DNA from 4 places in the Martinezella sp. CNPSo 3964 genome. Region 4 is predicted to be linked to each of the others. Evidence: predicted binding sites of a transcription regulator. Region 4 holds the regulator's gene; each other region holds the start of a gene.
The links. Region 4 encodes PhoB, which activates phosphate uptake and scavenging genes when phosphate is short. Its sites were predicted from a motif close to TGTCATNNANCTGTCAT; they were not measured.

Region 1 (4,816 bases), on a different contig from region 4:
CTTTCGATCCGCGATATCGTTTTGATCGAGCGGCTGGATCTTGCCTTCGAGTCCGGACTTTCGGTGTTGACCGGCGAGACGGGTGCGGGCAAATCCATCCTGCTTGACAGTCTGTCGCTGGCCCTTGGCGGGCGCGGCGATGGCGGGCTTGTGCGCCATGGCGAAGATCGCGGTCAGGTGACAGCGGTTTTTGATGTCGATACGCAGCATCCCGCCCGCAAACTCCTGCGCGAAAACGACATCGACGATGACGGGGACCTGATTTTCCGCCGGGTCCAGTCGGCAGACGGCCGAACCAAGGCTTTTGTCAATGATCAGGCGCTCAGCGTTCAGCTCATGCGCCAGGTCGGGCAGCTCCTCGTCGAAATTCATGGTCAACACGATGATCGTGCACTCGTCGACACGGATGCGCATCGCACTTTGCTCGATGCCTTCGCCAATCTCGCCGATGAAGCGCAGGACGTCGGCAGGCTCCACAAGGTCTGGCGCGATACCGATCGCACGCTGAAAAAGCACAGGGAGCAGGTGGAGCGGGCCGCTCGCGAGGCGGATTATCTCCGCGCCTCCGTCGAGGAGCTGGAAAAGCTCTCGCCACAGGATGGCGAAGAGGACGAACTTGCCGAGAAGCGCTCGCGAATGATGAAGGCCGAGCGCATTGCCGGCGATATCGCCGAGGCTTCCGAGTTCCTCAATGGCAACGCGTCGCCCGTGCCGCATATCGCTTCGCTGGTGCGCCGGCTGGAGCGCAAGAGCCATGAAGCGCCCGGCCTGCTGGAAGATACCGTCGCACTGCTCGACGCCGCTCTCGACCAGCTTTCCAACGCGCAGATGGAAGTCGAGACTGCGCTGCGCAAGACGGAATACGATCCGCGCGAACTGGAGCGCGTTGAGGAGCGTCTGTTCGCGTTGCGCGCAGCCTCGCGCAAATATTCGGTGCCTGTCATCGAATTGCCGGCATTGGCGCAGCGCATGATTTCTGATCTTGCCGATGTCGACGCTGGCGAAGAGCGGCTGGCCCGGCTCGATGCCGAGCTTGCCGCCGCCAAGACGGAATACGATGTTGCCGCTCGCAGCCTGTCGGAGAAGCGCCGTCATGCTGGCGAGGCGCTTGCTGCGGCTGTCATGGCGGAATTGCCGGCCCTGAAGCTTGAGCGCGCGCGTTTCATGGTGGAGATAACAAGCGATCCCGAAGCCGGAACGGCCGATGGCATCGATGTCGTCGAATTCCACGTGCAGACCAACCCCGGTACGCGTCCAGGCCCGATCACCAAGGTCGCTTCCGGAGGCGAGCTGTCGCGTTTCCTTCTGGCGTTGAAGGTTGCGCTTGCCGATCGCGGCTCGGCGCCGACCCTTGTCTTCGACGAAATCGACACCGGCGTCGGCGGTGCGGTCGCGGATGCGATCGGCCAGCGGCTGAAACGGCTGTCCGATCGCGTGCAGGTGCTGTCGGTCACCCACGCACCTCAGGTCGCAGCCCGCGCTGCAACGCATCTGCTGATCTCCAAGGGACCGGTCGCGGATGGCTCGGAAAAGATTTCCACGCGCGTTGCCACCATGGAACCGAAGGATCGTACCGAGGAAATCGCCCGCATGCTCGCAGGCGCTTCGGTGACCGAAGAGGCGAGGGCGGCTGCCAAGCGCCTATTGGCAGGCAACGGTTGATCGTTTCCTGCGGTGCTGTCCATGCAGCAAATGCCAGCGACTACCTGCCCGAAGCGGATATAGCAGCCAGGCCAGCTGCTATGGCTGCGACGCGCCTGAACTGCGTCGTCTGTCGCTGACATCTCGCTTCGGTCTTTCGACGATCTTGCGTCATATATCCTTCATCGTCCCCGGTTAGGCAGGCCAGAATCCGGAGACTGCCAATGCACTCGACTGCACAGCCAAATCGCCCCAAAATCGCGGAAACCGTCATTCACTCGACGGCGAGCATAAGGGATTCGAGCATCGGCAGATGCTGTGAGATTTTGGCGGACACATCTCTGCACACGGCAGAGCTCGGGGATTTCTCCTATTTGGGGCCGCGCTGCATTGTCGGTGATGCAACGATTGGAAAGTTCTGCGCCATCGCGGCAGAGGTCAGGATTGGCGCTCCCAATCACCCGATGGACCGCCCGTCCATGCACCGCTTCACCTACTGTCCGGAATATTACTCGGCGGACGCCGTGCGGGACCATGCCTTTTTCGATCGGCGAAAGGAAGATCGTGCTGTCATCGGCAATGATGTCTGGATCGGTCACGGCGTGATTGTTTTGCCGGGCGTCAAGGTTGGAAACGGTGCCGTGCTCGCGGCAGGTGCGGTCGTCACCAAAGATGTCCAACCATATACGATTGTCGGTGGTATTCCCGCCAAATTCATTCGAGAGCGGTTCACGCGAAGCGTCGCAGAGAGACTTATTTCCATCGCCTGGTGGGATTGGTCTTTCGAAACCATCATGGAGCGGCTCGCCGATTTTCAGTCAAGCGACATCGAAGCCTTTTGCGAGCGCTGGTCCTGATCCGCTCCTGGCGACTTTGCTGTCAGCGTTTGGCCCGGTTGCTTTGCGGAAACGGGTACAGTGCCCTTACAATGAGGGATGAAGGACAGCGGCACGACACAGCTTGCCACTGCGGTTCCGTAAGATTCCGGGACGGTTGACGGACGAACTTTTGCGCGACATGCACTAGAGCTGGCACTTGGGATCGATCATATCCTCGGCCGACCCGCGGGATTTGTGTGCTTCGTTTATTCTTGCGAGAATATAGAAACCATGCTGTCCGTCCGGCAATATCGAGCCAAAGACGCCAACCACGACGTTTTCCATATTTGAGCGGGCGCCATCAACGCCGTCTGCGACGAGCTTCAATGGGTTTAAATTCGTGAGGTCGTCGGCCGCATGGAAGGTTGCCCACCAACCTGCTTTGGTCTTCAGGTTTGTAAATCGGCCGCTTTCAATCTCCGTCGCATGACTCTTCAACAGAGCCGTAAAGCGAGGCGTCTCGCAGCCCATGTGGATATGAAGCCGATCTTGCGTGCGCCAACTGGCAGCGTTTATCGCCAGTGCAAAATTCTGTGGCGAAGCCTTCATTACACGCGGATCGATTGCTGACAATTCTCTCCACGCTTCGCCGAAATAGTTCGGCGCTCCCGCAGCCAGAAGGCGTGGATCTTCGATACCGGGCACGTCGGCGAGCGGTGCAAGAATGGTTCGCTCTTTGTCCGCCGGCTCACGAAGAACAACATACGAAGACATCGGGTCCTGCGACTGGACTATCTTGAGGCACGGATATGGTGAGCCTGTCAGGGTGGAGTTGATCTCGCACGCTCTAACGACCAGCCCCAAAGCAGAGCGGCTGACGAATGAGCTCATGATCATAACTGCAATAACGAGAGAAATAGAGAGAAGGGTAAGACGATGCTTCATGCGTGATGTCGAATTTCCGCTGATGATCCAATCATTTCCAGAGATCTGGTTCTCATAATAGTCTACCTTAAATCCCCTGCGATAGACACGGAAGAGCCCCAGTCTCAGGAATTGGATGGAGAACTCCACTAAGGCTGTCTGAACGCCGATATTTCCCGCATCTGTAACACCAAGGACGACCGATCATGGCGTAAAGTTGTCGTGAACTCCACCGTCACCGTTGTTGGTCGGCGATTGAACGGCGGATTTTTTCCCTTTGTTTTTACGTGCGCCGGGCTGAAAACCGCTTCGCACTTTTCGCGGAAGTGCTCTAAAACATCTTCGAAATCGGGAGTGTAGATTCATGAGCACCGAACAGAAGCCCGTGGAAGATTTGAGCGAAGAGGAGGCGGCCGCGGCGCTTGCTTACTTGGCTGCGGAGATCGCGCGCAACGACGCGCTTTATCATGGCAAGGATGCGCCGGAGATTTCGGATGCGGACTACGATGCACTGAAGCGGCGCAATGATGCGATCGAGGCTCGGTTTCCCGCATTGATTCGAGCCGACAGCCCCTCGCGCAGGGTAGGGGCCGCGCCGTCGGAGACCTTTGCGCCGGTTATCCATGCAAGGCCGATGCTCTCGCTCGACAATACGTTCTCGCAGGAGGACGTGGAGGATTTCGTCGCCAGCGTCTATCGTTTCCTCGGTCGCCTGCCGGACAATTCGATCGCCTTTACCGTCGAGCCGAAGATCGACGGTCTTTCCATGTCCATTCGCTACGAGAACGGCCGGATGGTCAGCGCTGCGACGCGTGGTGACGGCACGACGGGCGAGAATGTCACCGCCAATATCAGGACCATCCAGGAAATCCCGCAGACTCTGCCGGCAGGCGCACCCTCGGTTGTCGAGGTGCGCGGCGAGGTCTACATGGCCAAGAGCGATTTTCTGGCGCTCAACGCGCAGATGGAGGCGGAGGGGAAGCAGACCTATGTCAATCCGCGCAATACGGCTGCCGGCTCGCTGCGTCAGCTCGACGCGAAGGTGACGGCCAGCCGCAAACTGAAATTCTTCGCCTATGCCTGGGGCGAGATGTCCGATATGCCCGCCGACACGCAATATGGCATGGTGCAGATCTTCAAATCCTGGGGCTTCCCGGTCAATCCGCTGATGGAGCGGCTAAGCTCGGTCGCTGACATTCTCGGTCATTACGAAGAGATCGGCCTGCAGCGCCCAGATCTCGACTATGATATCGACGGCGTTGTCTACAAAGTCGACAGCTTGGAACTGCAGGCCCGCCTTGGCTTCCGTTCGCGCTCGCCGCGCTGGGCGACGGCGCATAAATTCCCCGCGGAACAGGCGTTCACGCGTCTGGTCGGCATCGATATCCAGGTTGGCCGCACCGGCGCGCTGACGCCGGTCGCCCGCCTCGAGC
Region 2 (4,816 bases), on a different contig from region 4:
CGCATTCATGAATTTGCTGTAGCCGGCAGTGAAGAGAAGCGGCGCGGTTTCACCGCTGATACGGGCGACGGCCAGCAGGATGCCGGTGAGGATACCCGTCCAGGCGGAACGGTAGATCACCATCATCATGGATTTCCAGCGCGGCGCGCCAAGCGCAGCAGTTGCCTCACGAAGCGCATTTGGCACCAGCAACAGCATGTCCTGCGTCGTGCGGTTGACGACAGGAAGAGCTATCAGCGCCAGCGCGAGGATGCCGGCAATGGCGGAGTTGCCGTGCATGGGCACAACGACGGCGCCGTAGACGAACACGCCGACGATGATCGAGGGTGCAGAGAGCAAGATGTCGTTGAGGAACTTGGCTGCCTCGGCAATCTTGGAGCCGTTGGCATATTCCACCAGATAGGTTCCGGCGAGAATGCCGATCGGCGCGGCGATCAGGATGGCACAGCCCGTGACCAGTACGGTGCCATAGATTGCGTTGATCAAACCACCGCGCGAGCCCTGAGCCGGGATCGACATGGTGAAGACGTCGAAGTTGAGCGCCGACACACCGCGGAAAACCAGGGTTACAAGGATCACGCTGAGAAAGAATATACCAAGGATGGCTGCGAGGAAGCACAAGGCCATCATCACCCGGTTCTTTCCATAGCGCCTCGACACTAGGTTCTGACGAATTGCATTTTCCATGGGTTTTTCCTCAATGCGAGTCGCCGCGGCCGATCATCCACCTTGCCAGCGCAAGCACGCAGAAGGAAAGGATGAACAGGAGCAGGCCGAGCGCAATCAGGCTCGACAATTGCAGACCGTCGGCATCGCCGAAGTTGTTCGCGATCTGGGCGGAAATGGTGGTGGACGGCGAGATGATCGACGACTGCAGGCGGCTCACCGAGCCGACAACGAAGGTGACGGCCATGGTTTCGCCAAGTGCGCGGCCGAGACCGAGCATGATGCCGCCGACGAGACCGCGACGTGTATAGGGGATGAGGATATGGCGAGCCACTTCCCACGTGGTCATGCCCATGCCGTAGGCGGATTCACGCAGCATCGGGGGCACGGTGCTGAACACGTCGCGGGAAATCGCGGTGATGAACGGCAGGATCATGACAGCCAGAACGAGGCTTGCCGTCAAAAGGCCGACGCCTGGCGCCGGCGGCTGGAACAGCAGGCCGATCACCGGCACCTGGCCGATCGTCATGATAAGGAAGGGCAGAATATAGTTCTGCATCAGCGGTACGAGAATAAACAGGCCGACAATGCCGTAAATGATCGAGGGAACACCGGCCAGAAGCTCGATCGCCGTACTGATCGGGCGGCGCAGGCTTCCGGGGCAAAGCTCGGTCAGGAAGATGGCGATGCCGATGCCCAGGGGAACGGCGATCAACATGGCGATGAGTGCACTTACCAGGGTACCGACCACTGCCGGCACGGCGCCGTAGATTTCGGCGGGAGCGCTCCACTTCGTCCCCCAGAGGAACGAGAGCCCGAAGGCCTGGAAGGTCGGCAGGGCATCGATGATGAGAACAACAAGGATTGCCAGCAGCAGAAGCACGACAAGAGCGGCCGAGCCAAGCGTCATGAAATAGAAAATCCGATCCTGCATCCGGAATTTTCTGGTGGCGGCGGAGGTATCCAGTGCCTGGAAGCCAGCCGTCTGAGTCGCGTCAGCCATCGATTTCCCCTTGTCCTGTCACGAAAGGCGGACAGGGCCATGCCCTGTCCGCCGCAACTTTCTCACCCAGCACAAATTACTTCGTGCCGAAGTCCGTCTTCCACGACTTCTCGACGATCTCGGCAACATTTTCCGGGATAGCGAGGTAAGACAGCGCAGTAGCGTCCTTCTGGCCATGCTCATAGGACCACTTGAAGAACTTCAGAGCTTCTTCATTCTTAGCAGCATCGGCCGGCTTCTTGTAGAGCAGAACCCAGGTCGAAGCAGCAATCGGCCAGCTCTTTTCGCCCGGCTGATTGGTGATGATCAGGTTGAAGTTCTTGGCCTTGGCCCAATCGGCGTTCGAAGCAGCAGCCTTGAACGTATCGAGGCTAGGCTCGATCACCTTGCCGGCAGCGTTCTTCATCTTCGCGAAACCGATGTGGTTAGCGACGACGTAGGAATATTCAACGTAGGAGATCGAACCGGCCGTCTGGTTGACGGTGGTGGAAACGCCTTCGGAACCCTTGGCGCCGAAGCCGACCGGCCATTCAACTGCCGTGTTCGAACCAACCTTTTCCTTCCACTCCGGCGAAACCTTCGCCAGGTAGTCGGTGAAGTTAAAGGTCGTGCCCGAGCTGTCGGCGCGATAAACGACGGAGATCGCGGTGGACGGCAGCTTCACTTCGGGGTTGAGAGCCTTGATGGCTGCATCGTCCCACTTGGCGATCTTGCCGAGGAAGATGTCGGCCAGCGTCTTGCCGTCGAGAACGAGTTCGCCCGGCTTTACGCCTTCGACGTTATAGGAAACGACGATACCGCCGGAAATCATCGGGAACTGGGCAATGCCGTTCTTCTCGAGGTCAGCGTCGCTCATCGGCTTGTCCGAAGCGCCGAATACGATGGTCTTGTCGAGGAGCTGCTTGATGCCGGCGCCCGAACCAACCGACTGATAGTTGACGACATTGTTCGTCGCAGCCTTGTAGCCTTCGGCCCACTTGGACAGAACTGGCGCGATGAAGCTCGAGCCGGCGCCCGTGATATCGGCAGCCGAGGCCGAAACGGACATAGCCGCGATGAAGCCTGCAGTCAGGCAAAGCGAACGAAATTTTTGATTCAACATGATTGAACTCACTTCCCAGAGTGATGAAAGGATGGCGAGCAGGAGCTAAGCACGAAGTATCCCATCGGTTAGGTACCCCACCTCGATCTCCTGGCGACAGTGATGGCTCTAATGCCGCATTGTTTCAGTTTGATGACAGTTTAATGAAGCGGCAGTGACACAACCTACAGCAAGCATGGCGACCATTGCGGAGCCACAGGGAAAGGCTCGCATCCTTTCATAGGAGAAGGCGATCTTCACGTTTTGAATCAAGACGATACTCAAAGGCGGATTACATAATCCTTGCGAGTCGTTTCAATAACTTCCCAAGTCCCCTTGAAGCCCGGCTTCAAGATCATGCGATCGCCTGCACGCAGATGAAACGTCTCGCCGTCATCGGCTGTCACAATGGAATAGCCGGAGAGAATGTTGAAATACTCCCACTCGTCATAGGCGATCTTCCACTTCCCCGGCGTCGCTTCCCAGATGCCGGCATAAAGGCCACCTTCGGCCTCATCGAGGCTCCAAGTTCGGAAGGTTGGGGTTCCCGAAATGAGACGGTCTGCTGCGGGCGCCCCTGCCTCAGGCTCAACGCCACCGACATTCAGTTGCAGATAGGTTGCCATTTAAGTCTCCCCCCGGTCGCGCTTCGCCAAGACCAAAAAAAGTCCGCGATCGCCATTGGCGATCGCGGACCGAGACAAGCATGAAATACACTTCGGTCAAAGAGGCCAGCAAGCTTTTTCGGCCTCCTGCCGGGGCAGTCCTCAGACTTTTGCCAGCGCCTGCTCCAGGTCGGCGATGATGTCCTTGACGTCCTCTATGCCGATGGACAGCCGCACCACATCCGGGCCGGCGCCGGCGGCGACTTTCTGCTCGTCGGTCAATTGCTTGTGTGTCGTCGAGGCGGGATGGATGACGAGCGAACGCGTATCGCCGATATTGGCAAGATGCGAGAAGAGCTCCAGGCCTTCGACCAGCCCCTTGCCGGCTTCATAACCACCCTTCAATCCGAAGGTGAAGACGGAGCCAGCGCCTTTCGGTGAATAACGCTGCTGCAGGGCGTGGTTCGGATCGTCCTCCAGGCCGGAATAGTTGACCCAAGCCACTTTCTCCTGCGACTTCAGCCAGCGCGCAACCACAAGCGTATTGTCGGAGTGGCGCTGCATGCGCAGCGGCAGCGTTTCGATGCCAGTCAGGATCAGGAAGGCGTTGAACGGCGAGATGGCTGGGCCAAGATCGCGCAGGCCAAGGACGCGGCAGGCAATGGCGAAAGCGAAATTGCCGAAGGTCGCATGCAGTACGATGCCGTTATATTCCGGGCGCGGTGAAGACAGCATGGGATAATTGCCCGAGGCGGACCAGTCGAAAGTGCCGCCGTCGATGATGATGCCACCCATGGAATTGCCATGGCCGCCAAGGAATTTCGTCAGGGAATGCACGACGATATCGGCGCCATGCTCCAGCGGCCGGATGAGATAGGGGCTCGCCAGGGTATTGTCGACGATCAATGGCAGACCATGCTTGTGCGCGATGGCCGCGATCGCAGCGATATCGACGAAGGTGCCGCCGGGATTGGCAAGGCTTTCGATGAAGATGGCGCGGGTACGACCATCGATCTGCGCTTCGAAAGTCCCAAGATCGGCGGGATCGGCCCAGCGGACTCGCCAGTCGAAATTCTTGAAGGATTGCCCGAACTGATTGACCGAGCCGCCGTAGAGCCGCTTGGCCGCGACGAAATTATCGCCCGGCTGCATGATGGCATGGAAGACGAGCAGCTGGGCCGCATGACCGGAGGCGACAGCGAGAGCCGCAGTTCCGCCTTCGAGAGCCGCCACCCGCTCTTCCAGCACGGCTTGTGTCGGGTTCATGATACGCGTGTAGATATTACCGAACTGCTGCAATCCAAACAGCGCAGCGGCATGATCCGCATCCTGAAAAACGAAGGACGTCGTCTGGTAGATTGGCGTCGCGCGCGCACCTGTCGTGGGGTCCGGCTGCGCGCCCGCATGGATCGCAAGCGTGTCGAAACCTGGATTGCTGGTTGGCATGATTTTTCCTCCCGC
Region 3 (4,816 bases), on a different contig from region 4:
GACTGCCGTCGTTCCGCATTCTTTACCGAGCAGCTCTACGCCGCCCTGAAGCTTGTGGGCGAAGGCTATCTCAGCCCGTCGGCGCGCGGCGCGGCTCACGGCGAAATCGGCCAGACGCAATTCATGCCGAAAAACGTCGTTGCCTTCGGCGTCGACGAAGATGGCGATGGCAGGGTAGACTTGGTCGGCTCGCGCGCGGATGCGCTGGCCTCGACTGCGAACTTCCTGCGCGGCCACGGCTGGCAGCCGGGCGCCGGCTATCAGCCCGGCGAGCCGAATTTCGCCGCCATCGCCGGCTGGAATGACGCAAAGGTCTATCAGCAGGCGATCGCCTATATCGGCCAGCAGATCGACGGCAAGTAAGCCTGATCTCATCAATTAAAAAGGCGCTGCGACGGGATGGTCAGCAGCGCCTTTTCATTTGATCTGCCTTCGGCCCCACCAGGCGACCGGCCCCTTAAACGTCAGGGCGGATAAAATCGCGCGTAGCCGGGTCCATGATCCATAGCTCGCCGGTCGAAATATCAAACCACGCGCCGTGCAGGCGCAGCTTGCCTTCTTCCTCGCGTGCCTTGATTTCGGGAAAGCTGCGCAGATTTTCCAGCGAATTGCGGATCGAAATACGCTCCAGCGCCGTCTGACGCTCGGTCTGCGTCATGATGTCATTGCTTTTGATCTGTTCGGCAGCCGGCTTCAGCAATGCCATCCACCGGCCGATGAAGTCACCCGGCGAGAGCGGTTCGGCATCGGGATCGAGCGCGGCGCGGATGCCGCCGCAGCGGCCATGACCCATGACGACGATGTCGGAGACCTTGAGCGACAGAACCGCGAATTCAAGCGCCGACGAGGTCGAATGGAAATTACCGTCCGGCTCGTAGGGCGGCACCATATTGGCGACATTGCGGATGACGAAGAGCTCTCCCGGGCCAGCATCGAAGATGATCTCCGGCGCCGAGCGGGAGTCACAACAGGCAATCACGAGCGTCGACGGGTTCTGGCCGAGTTCCGCCAGAGTGCGATAGCGTTCGCGCTCATCGACGTAACGCCCGCTCATGAAATTGCGATAGCCGTTCAGAAGGGTGTCGGGAAAGCTTTGCATGACATTGGATTACAGCGCGCTTCGGCCGATGGCAACTGCTGCGCTGCAAAAAGCGTTAACCGTCGCGAACCGCTATTTTTTCTTCCGCTGTGCCGGATGAACAAGATGGCGCAGCTGCACCATCGCCATCGGCGTCGACAGGCTTGCGGAATCGACGGCCAGCGTCAGCTCGTTGCTGCCGCGTTTGACGGCGCGCGCCAGCACCTCAAAGACGCTGGCCGTCGTCAGTTGCAGCGCCCGCTCCTCATCCATGCCGGAAAGCAGGCGCGACAGGAAGACGGCGGACAAGAGATCGCCAAGCCCGTTCGGCGCGCCTTCCACGCTGCGATGTTCTGCAAGCAGCGCATTTCGGCCGCTGAGATAGAGATTGCCGATGCCGCCGGCCATCATCGGCACGGCGGACGTTACCAGCATGCGCGACGGCCCGAGCGCGAGAGCCGCCTCCATGATGGCGTTGTTATCCTCGAGCGGTGCACCGGCAAGCCAGGCAAGCTCGTAGCGGTTCGGCGTTGCCAGCGATGCCAGCGGGATCAGGTGGTCGCGGATCGCTTCCGCCGTCGCCTCGGGCACATAAAGCCCGCCAGCATCGCCAATAACGGGATCGCAGGCATAGAGGAGATCGGGGTTCTTCTCCCGCAAAGCCGTTACCAGCCGGGCGACGGAAAGCGCCTGCGCAGCATTGCCGAAATAGCCCGACAGCACCGCCCTGACCTCGGAAAGCCAGGGTGCGGCGATGAGATCGTCGATCGCATGGTCGAAATCCGCCTCGTTGAAGGTTAGCCGCGTCGAACGCCCATGGCCGGGATGCCATGGCAGAACGATCGTCGGCAGCGCCCACACCGGATGGCCGAGCGTCTCCAGCGCGAAGACGGCCGCACGATTGCCGACCGACCCTCGGACGACATGGCTGGAGATGACGATAACGGCGCCGGCGGACACTTGCGACATGATGCTAGCTTTCAAGTTCAGGGCTTCAAACTGCCATGGCGCCGTTGATGATCCCTTTGGCGGCACTCTGTCAACCGCACTTCACAGAGTCATGAAAACCTCTGTTGACGAGCCCACTCCGCCAATTTCACACTAATGACATCCGCTTTGCATCGAGATCGCGCATTCCGGCAAGATTTTTAAAAAAACCGGCCAAAATCAGTCCGAAAGCAACCAAATTCGCATTCTTTTTGCCAGTTTTTTCGCTAAACCTTCTGCTACTGTCGTCAAAATTCAAAAATCGGGAGGAATTCCATGGCGCCCAAGACCAATCCGAAACGGGAAAAACAGATCGAAGCGGCACGCAAGATAGCGGCGGCAACGGGCGAGGCGCACCTTGATCCCGAAATCCTGTTCGGCCGGGCAAGCAACGACGACATGGAGCTTTACAGCCCGGAGATGCTGGCTCTTGCCGCGACGCATGCGGCCAAGGAACTCGCGGCCTGGGGCGGCACCTCTCCGCGCGTCAGCATCGAGCAGGTCGCCAACATCGAGCCCGATGGCGTTGCCGTGTCGATCCTCTCGATCACCGACCACAACATGCCCTTCCTCTATGAATCGATCATGGGCGAAGTGACCAGCAGCTACCGCGATCTCTATATGGCGGTGCATCCGATCCTGATCATCGAGAAAGGCAAGCAGCCGAGCCTCTATTCAGCCGATCAACCGAGCGACCCCGCCCATCGCGTCAGCCATATCCAGTTGCATCTCTCACCCCTATCGACGGCGCAAGCAACGGATCTGACCAAGCGGGTCCAGACCGTGCTCGACCAGACGCATCTCACCGTTTCCGACTGGAAGCCGATGCTGTCGCGCCTCGACACAGTCATTTCCGAGCTTTCCACCTACGAAGCGGCCGGCCGCCGCAGGAATGATCGCGACGAAGCGCTCGCCTTCCTTGCCTGGCTAAGAGACGGCAACTTCACCTTCCTTGGCATGCGCGAATATGTCTATTCCGGCAAGGGCGCCAACGCCAAGGTGGAGCGCGATCGCGGCACCGGCCTCGGCATCCTCTCCAATCCGGATGTCCGCGTCCTCCGACAGGGCAAGGACCAGGTGACCACGACGCCTGAAATCCTCGCCTTCCTCGATGGGCCGGATTTCCTGATCGTCACCAAGGCCAACGTCAAGTCGGTCGTCCATCGCCGCGCCTATATGGATTATGTCGGCGTCAAGCGCTTCGACACGGATGGCAACGTCACCGGCGAGCTGCGCATCGTCGGCCTCTTCACCTCCACCGCCTATACCAGCGCCGCAATTGAAGTGCCGCTGCTGCGCTCGAAGGTGCAGAAGGTCAAGGATCACTTCGGCTTCGATCCCACAAGCCATTCCGGCCGCATGCTCGAGAACACGCTGGAATCCTACCCCCGCGACGATCTCTTCCAGATCGATACGACGCTGCTCGCGAGCTTTGCCGAGCAGATCAACGACCTGACAGACCGGCCGCGTGTGCGGGCGCTGCCGCGCATCGATCATTTCGACCGCTTCGTCTCCGTCATCGTCTATGTCCCGCGCGAGGAATATGATTCCGTCGTCCGCGAGAAGATCGGCAACTACCTGAAGTCAGTCTATGACGGCCGCGTCTCCGCTTATTATCCGGCTTTCCCGGAAGGCGGCGTGGCCCGCGTTCACTTCATCATCGGCCGTAGCGCCGGCAAGACGCCACACGTTCCCCAAGCCAAGCTGGAAGAGGCGATCCGCGCCATCACCGCCCGCTGGGATGAGCGTTTCGTCATGCTGGCAGGTCCGAAGGCGCCGAACATCTCCGTCAGCCAGGCTTTCCAGGAAGCTTTCTCGCCGGAAGACGCCTTTGCCGACCTGCCCGATATCGTCGCCACGGCCGGTGCCGAGCCGATCCGTATCGGCTTCTATATCCGCAAGGACGAGGCGGGCGACATTCTCTCGCTGAAGATCTTCCATGGCGATGGCAACCTCGCACTGTCGCGCCGCGTGCCGCTGCTCGAAAATCTCGGCTTCAACGTTATCAGCGAGCGCACCTTCGATATCTACGTCACGGCCAAGGACGGCTCGACCGGCCATGTCGTACTGCACGACATGGAACTCGAGGCTCGGGGCGGATTGACCATCGATCTCGCCCGCCATGGTGCTGCTCTGGAAGAGGCCTTCCTCGCCGCCTTCGGCGGCACGATTGACAATGATGCCTTCAACCGGCTGATCGTCTCCGCCGACCTCTCCGCCCGTGAGACGAACGTCTTGCGCGCCTATTCCCGCTATCTGCGCCAGGCAGGCATTGCCTATTCGCAGGATTATATCTCTGCGACGTTGGACAAGTATCCGCGCATCGCTGCCTCGCTCTTCCGCCTGTTCCACGACACGCTCGATCCGAAACTCAGCGACAAGAACCGCACGAAGAAGCTTTCCGACCTCCATACCGCCATCGAGACCGAGCTCGCCGACGTTCCGAGCCTTGATGACGACCGCATCCTGCGCCGCTACGTCAACGCCATCGATGCGACGCTGCGCACCAACTATTTCCAGAGGAATGCAGACGGCACGCCGAAGGCCATGCTCGCCTTCAAGCTCGATCCGAAGCTGCTGGATGGCCTGCCCGAGCCGCGCCCCTTCCGCGAAATCTTCGTCTACGGCGTCGAAGTGGAAGGCGTGCACCTGCGCTTCGGCAAGGTGGCACGCGGCGGCCTGCGCTGGTCGGACCGCGCGGAAGACTATCGCACCGAAGTGCTCGGCCTGGTGAAGGCACAGCAGGTCAAG
Region 4 (4,816 bases):
GACCTTGTCAGCCTGGGCCTTCAATTCGGCAACAAGATGGGGATGGGCATGGCCGAGCGAGTTGACCGCGACGCCGGCCGCGAAATCGAGGTAGCGCTCGCCATTTTCGGTGACCAGCCAGACGCCCTCGCCTCGCTCGAACCGTAGCGGAGCGCGCATATAGGTGTCATAAAGCGGCGTGGTCTCGGCCATGGCCATATCTCCTCGATCACAACTTTAAGGACCGATCGCTTCCATTTGATGAAACGGGTCCGAAAAAATCAAAAATGCCGCCTTGCGGCGGCTTGGGCACTATTGATGTTTTGCACCGCGATGTCAACAAAACTGGCGCTTTAGCAGGTGCGAGATAGCGCTTGCGGGCGAAAGAGATGGGTTCGGCGGCGCCTATTGCAGAAATGCCACGCCTGGGCAGCAAGTTGGGGAAAACCTCGAAATCGATTCCTCAAGATTCTCGCGACTCTTGTCACGGAGTCAGCCTCACACTAGGTTAAAAACCAATTGCTAGACTGCATGCGGCGGAACTAGTCACCACAATTTTAGAGCGTTTCGCGCCTTGTTCCCATGCGAGGCAATGGTGAGGGATTCTGCCATCGGAAACGCGACAGCGGAGACAGGGCATGAATTGGACAGACGAACGCGTCGAGAAGCTGAAAAAGCTATGGTCCGAAGGGTTGAGCGCCAGCCAAATTGCTGCGCAGCTCGGTGACGTGAGCCGTAATGCCGTCATCGGCAAGGTGCATCGCCTGAACCTTCCCGGTCGAGCGAAGGCGGGCGGCACGACAACCACAGCGCGCACGCCGAAGCGCAGCGCCGCAGCGCCTCGCGCCGCAAGCTACGGATCGCGCGTTGCTACCCGCACGGTGGTCACCCGTCAGCAGGGCGCAACCATGCTGAAGGAAGAGATCGAGGTCGATTCCGTCAACGAAATTCAATATCGCCCGGCTGCAAATGTCGTCGTTCCGATCTCCCGCCGGCTCGGCCTGACGGAACTGACGGAACGCACCTGCAAGTGGCCGGTCGGCGACCCGCTGAAGGATGATTTCCACTTCTGCGGCAACGACAGCCCGGATTCGTCGCCTTATTGCACCTATCATCAGCGCATGGCCTACCAGCCGGTGCATGATCGCCGACGCAACAACGGCTGAAAACCATAAGCAAAACCCAAGAAAAACGGGCCCCTCGAGGCCCGTTTTTATATTTCCGCCGCTATGTCGTAATGCCCGAGCGGCCTTGCCGCTCAGGCTTCCATGGAATAGCCCGCGCCACGAACGGTGCGGATGACATCCTGCATATTGGAGAAATTCAGCGCCTTGCGCAGACGGCCGACATGGACGTCGACGGTGCGTTCGTCGACATAGATATCGTGCCCCCATACGCCGTCGAGCAGCTGCGAACGCGAGAAGACGCGTCCAGGCGAGGACATCAAGAATTCCAGCAGGCGGAATTCCGTTGGCCCCAACCGCACTTCGCGGCTCTTGCGATGGACGCGATGGGTTTCGCGGTCCAGCTCGATATCGCCACAGCGCAGCACCGTGGAGAGAACCTCCGGGCGGGCACGCCGCAGCATCGCCTTGACGCGGGCCATCAGCTCCGGCGTCGAGAACGGCTTGACGACGTAATCGTCCGCGCCGGTGGAAAGCCCACGCACGCGCTCGCTTTCCTCGCCGCGGGCCGTCAGCATGATGATCGGCAGGCGCTCCGTCTCCGGCCGCATACGCAGCCGGCGGCAGAGCTCGATGCCGGATACACCGGGGAGCATCCAATCGAGGATCAGGAGATCGGGGATGCGCTCCTGGAGACGCAGCTCAGCCTCATCGCCTCTGAGGATCGTGTCGACCTCGAAGCCTTCGGCCTCAAGATTGTAGCGCAGCAGAACGCTAAGCGCTTCCTCGTCTTCTACAACAGCAACTCTCGGAACCATGCGCCTATGGTCTCCTTTCTTCGCTTCCAGATTATTCCGTCACCGCGCCGACGGTGTTGGCGGTATCGTCTTTCGGGCGCTCGCCTTCCGGCTGCGCGCCTGTCGCCATGTAATAGATCGTCTCGGCGATGTTCGTGGCATGGTCGCCGATGCGCTCGATGTTCTTGGCGCAGAAAAGAAGATGCGTGCAGGTGGTGATGTTGCGCGGATCCTCCATCATGTAGGTCAACATCTCGCGGAACAGCGAGGTGTACATTGCGTCGATTTCCTCGTCGCGTTCGCGGATCGACACGGCCTTGTCGGGCGAGCGGGTCGCGTAGACATCCAGAACTTCCTTGAGCTGGCTCAGCGCCAGTTCGGAGAGGTGCTCGATGCCGCGAGCGAGGCGGCGTGGAACGCCGGTGCCCTGAACGGCGATGACGCGCTTGGCGGTGTTCTTGCCAAGATCGCCAACACGCTCCAGGTCGGAGGCGATGCGGATCGAACCCATGATCTCACGCAGGTCGGCTGCCATCGGCTGGCGGCGAGCGATCGTGACGATCGCCTTGTCGCCGACTTCGCGCTCGGCATGGTCGAGAACGACGTCGTCGGAAATGACCTTCTGGGCAAGACCGGCATCGCTGTTGACGAGCGCGCGTACGCTGTCGCTGACCATCTGCTCGGCCAGGCCGCCCATTTCCGCAATGCGGCGCGTCAGGAACTTCAGGTCTTCGTCGTAGGCAGAGAGAATGTGAGTGGAGACCATTTTTCTATCCTCAAGGTGAACTGTGTGAAATGAGCCGCGCGCCTGACATCATCAACCAAAACGGCCCATGATGTAATCCTGCGTGCGGAAATCGTCGGGATTGGTGAACATCTTATCGGTGTCATTCTCCTCGACCAGGTGGCCGAGGTGGAACATTGCGGTGCGTTGCGAAACGCGGGCTGCCTGCTGCATGGAATGCGTCACGATGACGATCGTGAAATTTTCCCGCAGCTCGTGGATAAGGTCTTCGACCTTGGCCGTTGCAATCGGATCGAGCGCCGAGCACGGCTCGTCCATCAGGATGACCTCCGGGCTGACCGCAACGGCGCGGGCGATGCACAGACGCTGCTGCTGACCGCCCGACAGGCTCGTACCGGCGTCATGGAGCCGATCCTTCACCTCGCCCCAAAGACCGGCCTTCTGCAGGCTGGTTTCGACGATATGTTCGAGATCGGCTTTCGAACGATGCAGGCCATGGATGCGCGGACCGTAGGCGACATTCTCATAGATCGACTTCGGAAACGGGTTGGGCTTCTGGAAGACCATGCCGACGCGGGCGCGCAATTCAACGACATCAATGCTGTTATCGTAGACATCCTGATCGTCGAGCGTGATCTTGCCGGTGACGCGGCAAGTCTCGATCGTATCGTTCATGCGGTTGAGGCAACGCAGGAAGGTGGACTTGCCGCAACCGGAAGGACCGATCAGAGCCGTGACCGTATTCGCACGGATCTTCAGATTGACGTCGAAAAGCGCGCGCTTGTCGCCATAGAAGACCGAAACGTCCTGGCCGATCATCTTGTAGGGGATCGTCATCATCTTCTTGGTCAATGCTTTTTCGCTTGCGGCTTCCGTCATCATGTTCATCCTACGGCCCTCCCTTACCAGCGCCGCTCGAAGCGGCGGCGCAGCAGGATGGCGCCGATATTCATTGCGACGAGGAAGAAGAGCAGGACGATGATGGCCCCGGACGTTCTTTCGACGAAGGCACGCTCGGCTTCGCTCGCCCACATGTAAATCTGCACCGGCAGCGCCGTCGACGGATCGAGGGGCGATGCCGGATAGTTGGCGACAAAGGCGACCATGCCGATCAAAAGCAGCGGCGCCGTCTCGCCGAGCGCATGGGCAAGCCCGAGGATCGTGCCCGTCAGAATGCCCGGCATCGCAAGCGGCAGGACGTGATGGAAGACCATCTGCATGCGTGACGCGCCTAGCCCGAGCGCCGCGCTGCGGATCGACGGCGGCACGGCCCGCAATGCCGAGCGCGTGGCAATGATGATCATCGGCAGCGTCATTAGGCTCAGCACCAGTCCGCCGACCAGCGAGGCCGAACGCGGCAGGCCCATCATGTTGATGAAGACCGAGAGACCCAGCAAGCCGTAGACGATCGAAGGAACGGCCGCGAGATTGTTGATATTGACCTCGATCAGATCCGTCAGCCGGTTCTTCGGCGCGAACTCCTCCAGATAGATCGACGCCGCAACGCCGACGGGCAGAGCAAGAACGAGCACGGTCAGCATCAGATAGAGCGAGCCGATCAGCGCGACACCGAGACCGGCGGCCTCCGGCCGGCTCGAATTGCCCGATACGAAAAGGCCGCTGTTGAAAGCCTTGTACAGCGCACCGCTATCGCTGAGCTGCTTCATCCAGGCGATCTGCCGATCGGATATCTTGCGGTCCTTTTCGTCGACGGTGAGATCGATCTGGCCCTTGTTGGCGGAATCGATATTGGCGCTGGCCAGGAAGGTGACGTTCTCAGTCGTTCCTATGATCGAGGGGTTGGCAACGACCCGGTCACGCAGCACGACCCTGGCGCCCTCCGACACTATGGCCGTCGCCTCGCGAACAAGCGCGCGATTGGCCGGATCGATGCGAAGCACTTTCACCAGCGCGTCCCGTACGAGAACCGGATAGTTGGCAGCAATCAGTACCTTCGGATCGCTCGTGCGCTTGGCAGTCGGGTCGATCACCTTCTCGCTGAATTCGATCGGCAGGGTGATCGAAGTCTGAACGAAGGCGGTATAGCCGGTGCGGACCACGGTCGAGACCAGGATGATGAGGAAGACGAGACCAAAGATGACGGCCGTGATGCCGTAGGCGCGAAAGCGGCGCTCGGCGGCGTAGCGTCGCCTGATGCCGATATCGCGGCG

Region 1: a site for PhoB is predicted at 1,811-1,827, ahead of AC13Q5_RS07255 (DapH/DapD/GlmU-related protein). Genes of this name have one in related genera too.
Region 2: a site for PhoB is predicted at 2,893-2,909, ahead of pstS (phosphate ABC transporter substrate-binding protein PstS). Genes of this name have one in related genera too.
Region 3: a site for PhoB is predicted at 2,172-2,188, ahead of AC13Q5_RS10985 (NAD-glutamate dehydrogenase). Genes of this name have one in related genera too.

Annotation. Positions count from the first base shown of each region.
Region 1 covers NZ_JBXSOW010000002.1:127,114-131,929, reverse strand. Annotated here, with positions in the region: gene recN (DNA repair protein RecN) at 1-1,662, shown strand, start outside; gene AC13Q5_RS07255 (DapH/DapD/GlmU-related protein) at 1,866-2,498, shown strand; gene AC13Q5_RS07250 (CDP-diacylglycerol diphosphatase) at 2,664-3,404, opposite strand; gene ligA (NAD-dependent DNA ligase LigA) at 3,748-4,816, shown strand, end outside.
Region 2 covers NZ_JBXSOW010000001.1:644,479-649,294, forward strand. Annotated here, with positions in the region: gene pstA (phosphate ABC transporter permease PstA) at 1-687, opposite strand, end outside; gene pstC (phosphate ABC transporter permease subunit PstC) at 698-1,669, opposite strand; gene pstS (phosphate ABC transporter substrate-binding protein PstS) at 1,746-2,717, opposite strand; gene AC13Q5_RS03140 (cupin domain-containing protein) at 3,032-3,376, opposite strand; gene AC13Q5_RS03145 (O-acetylhomoserine aminocarboxypropyltransferase) at 3,518-4,801, opposite strand.
Region 3 covers NZ_JBXSOW010000003.1:98,559-103,374, reverse strand. Annotated here, with positions in the region: gene AC13Q5_RS11000 (lytic murein transglycosylase) at 1-363, shown strand, start outside; gene AC13Q5_RS10995 (carbonic anhydrase) at 458-1,099, opposite strand; gene pdxY (pyridoxal kinase PdxY) at 1,172-2,047, opposite strand; gene AC13Q5_RS10985 (NAD-glutamate dehydrogenase) at 2,342-4,816, shown strand, end outside.
Region 4 covers NZ_JBXSOW010000007.1:138,190-143,005, forward strand. Annotated here, with positions in the region: gene AC13Q5_RS21800 (acetylornithine transaminase) at 1-192, opposite strand, end outside; gene AC13Q5_RS21805 (GcrA family cell cycle regulator) at 618-1,145, shown strand; gene phoB (phosphate regulon transcriptional regulator PhoB) at 1,238-1,921, opposite strand; gene phoU (phosphate signaling complex protein PhoU) at 1,953-2,666, opposite strand; gene pstB (phosphate ABC transporter ATP-binding protein PstB) at 2,718-3,533, opposite strand; gene pstA (phosphate ABC transporter permease PstA) at 3,548-4,816, opposite strand, start outside.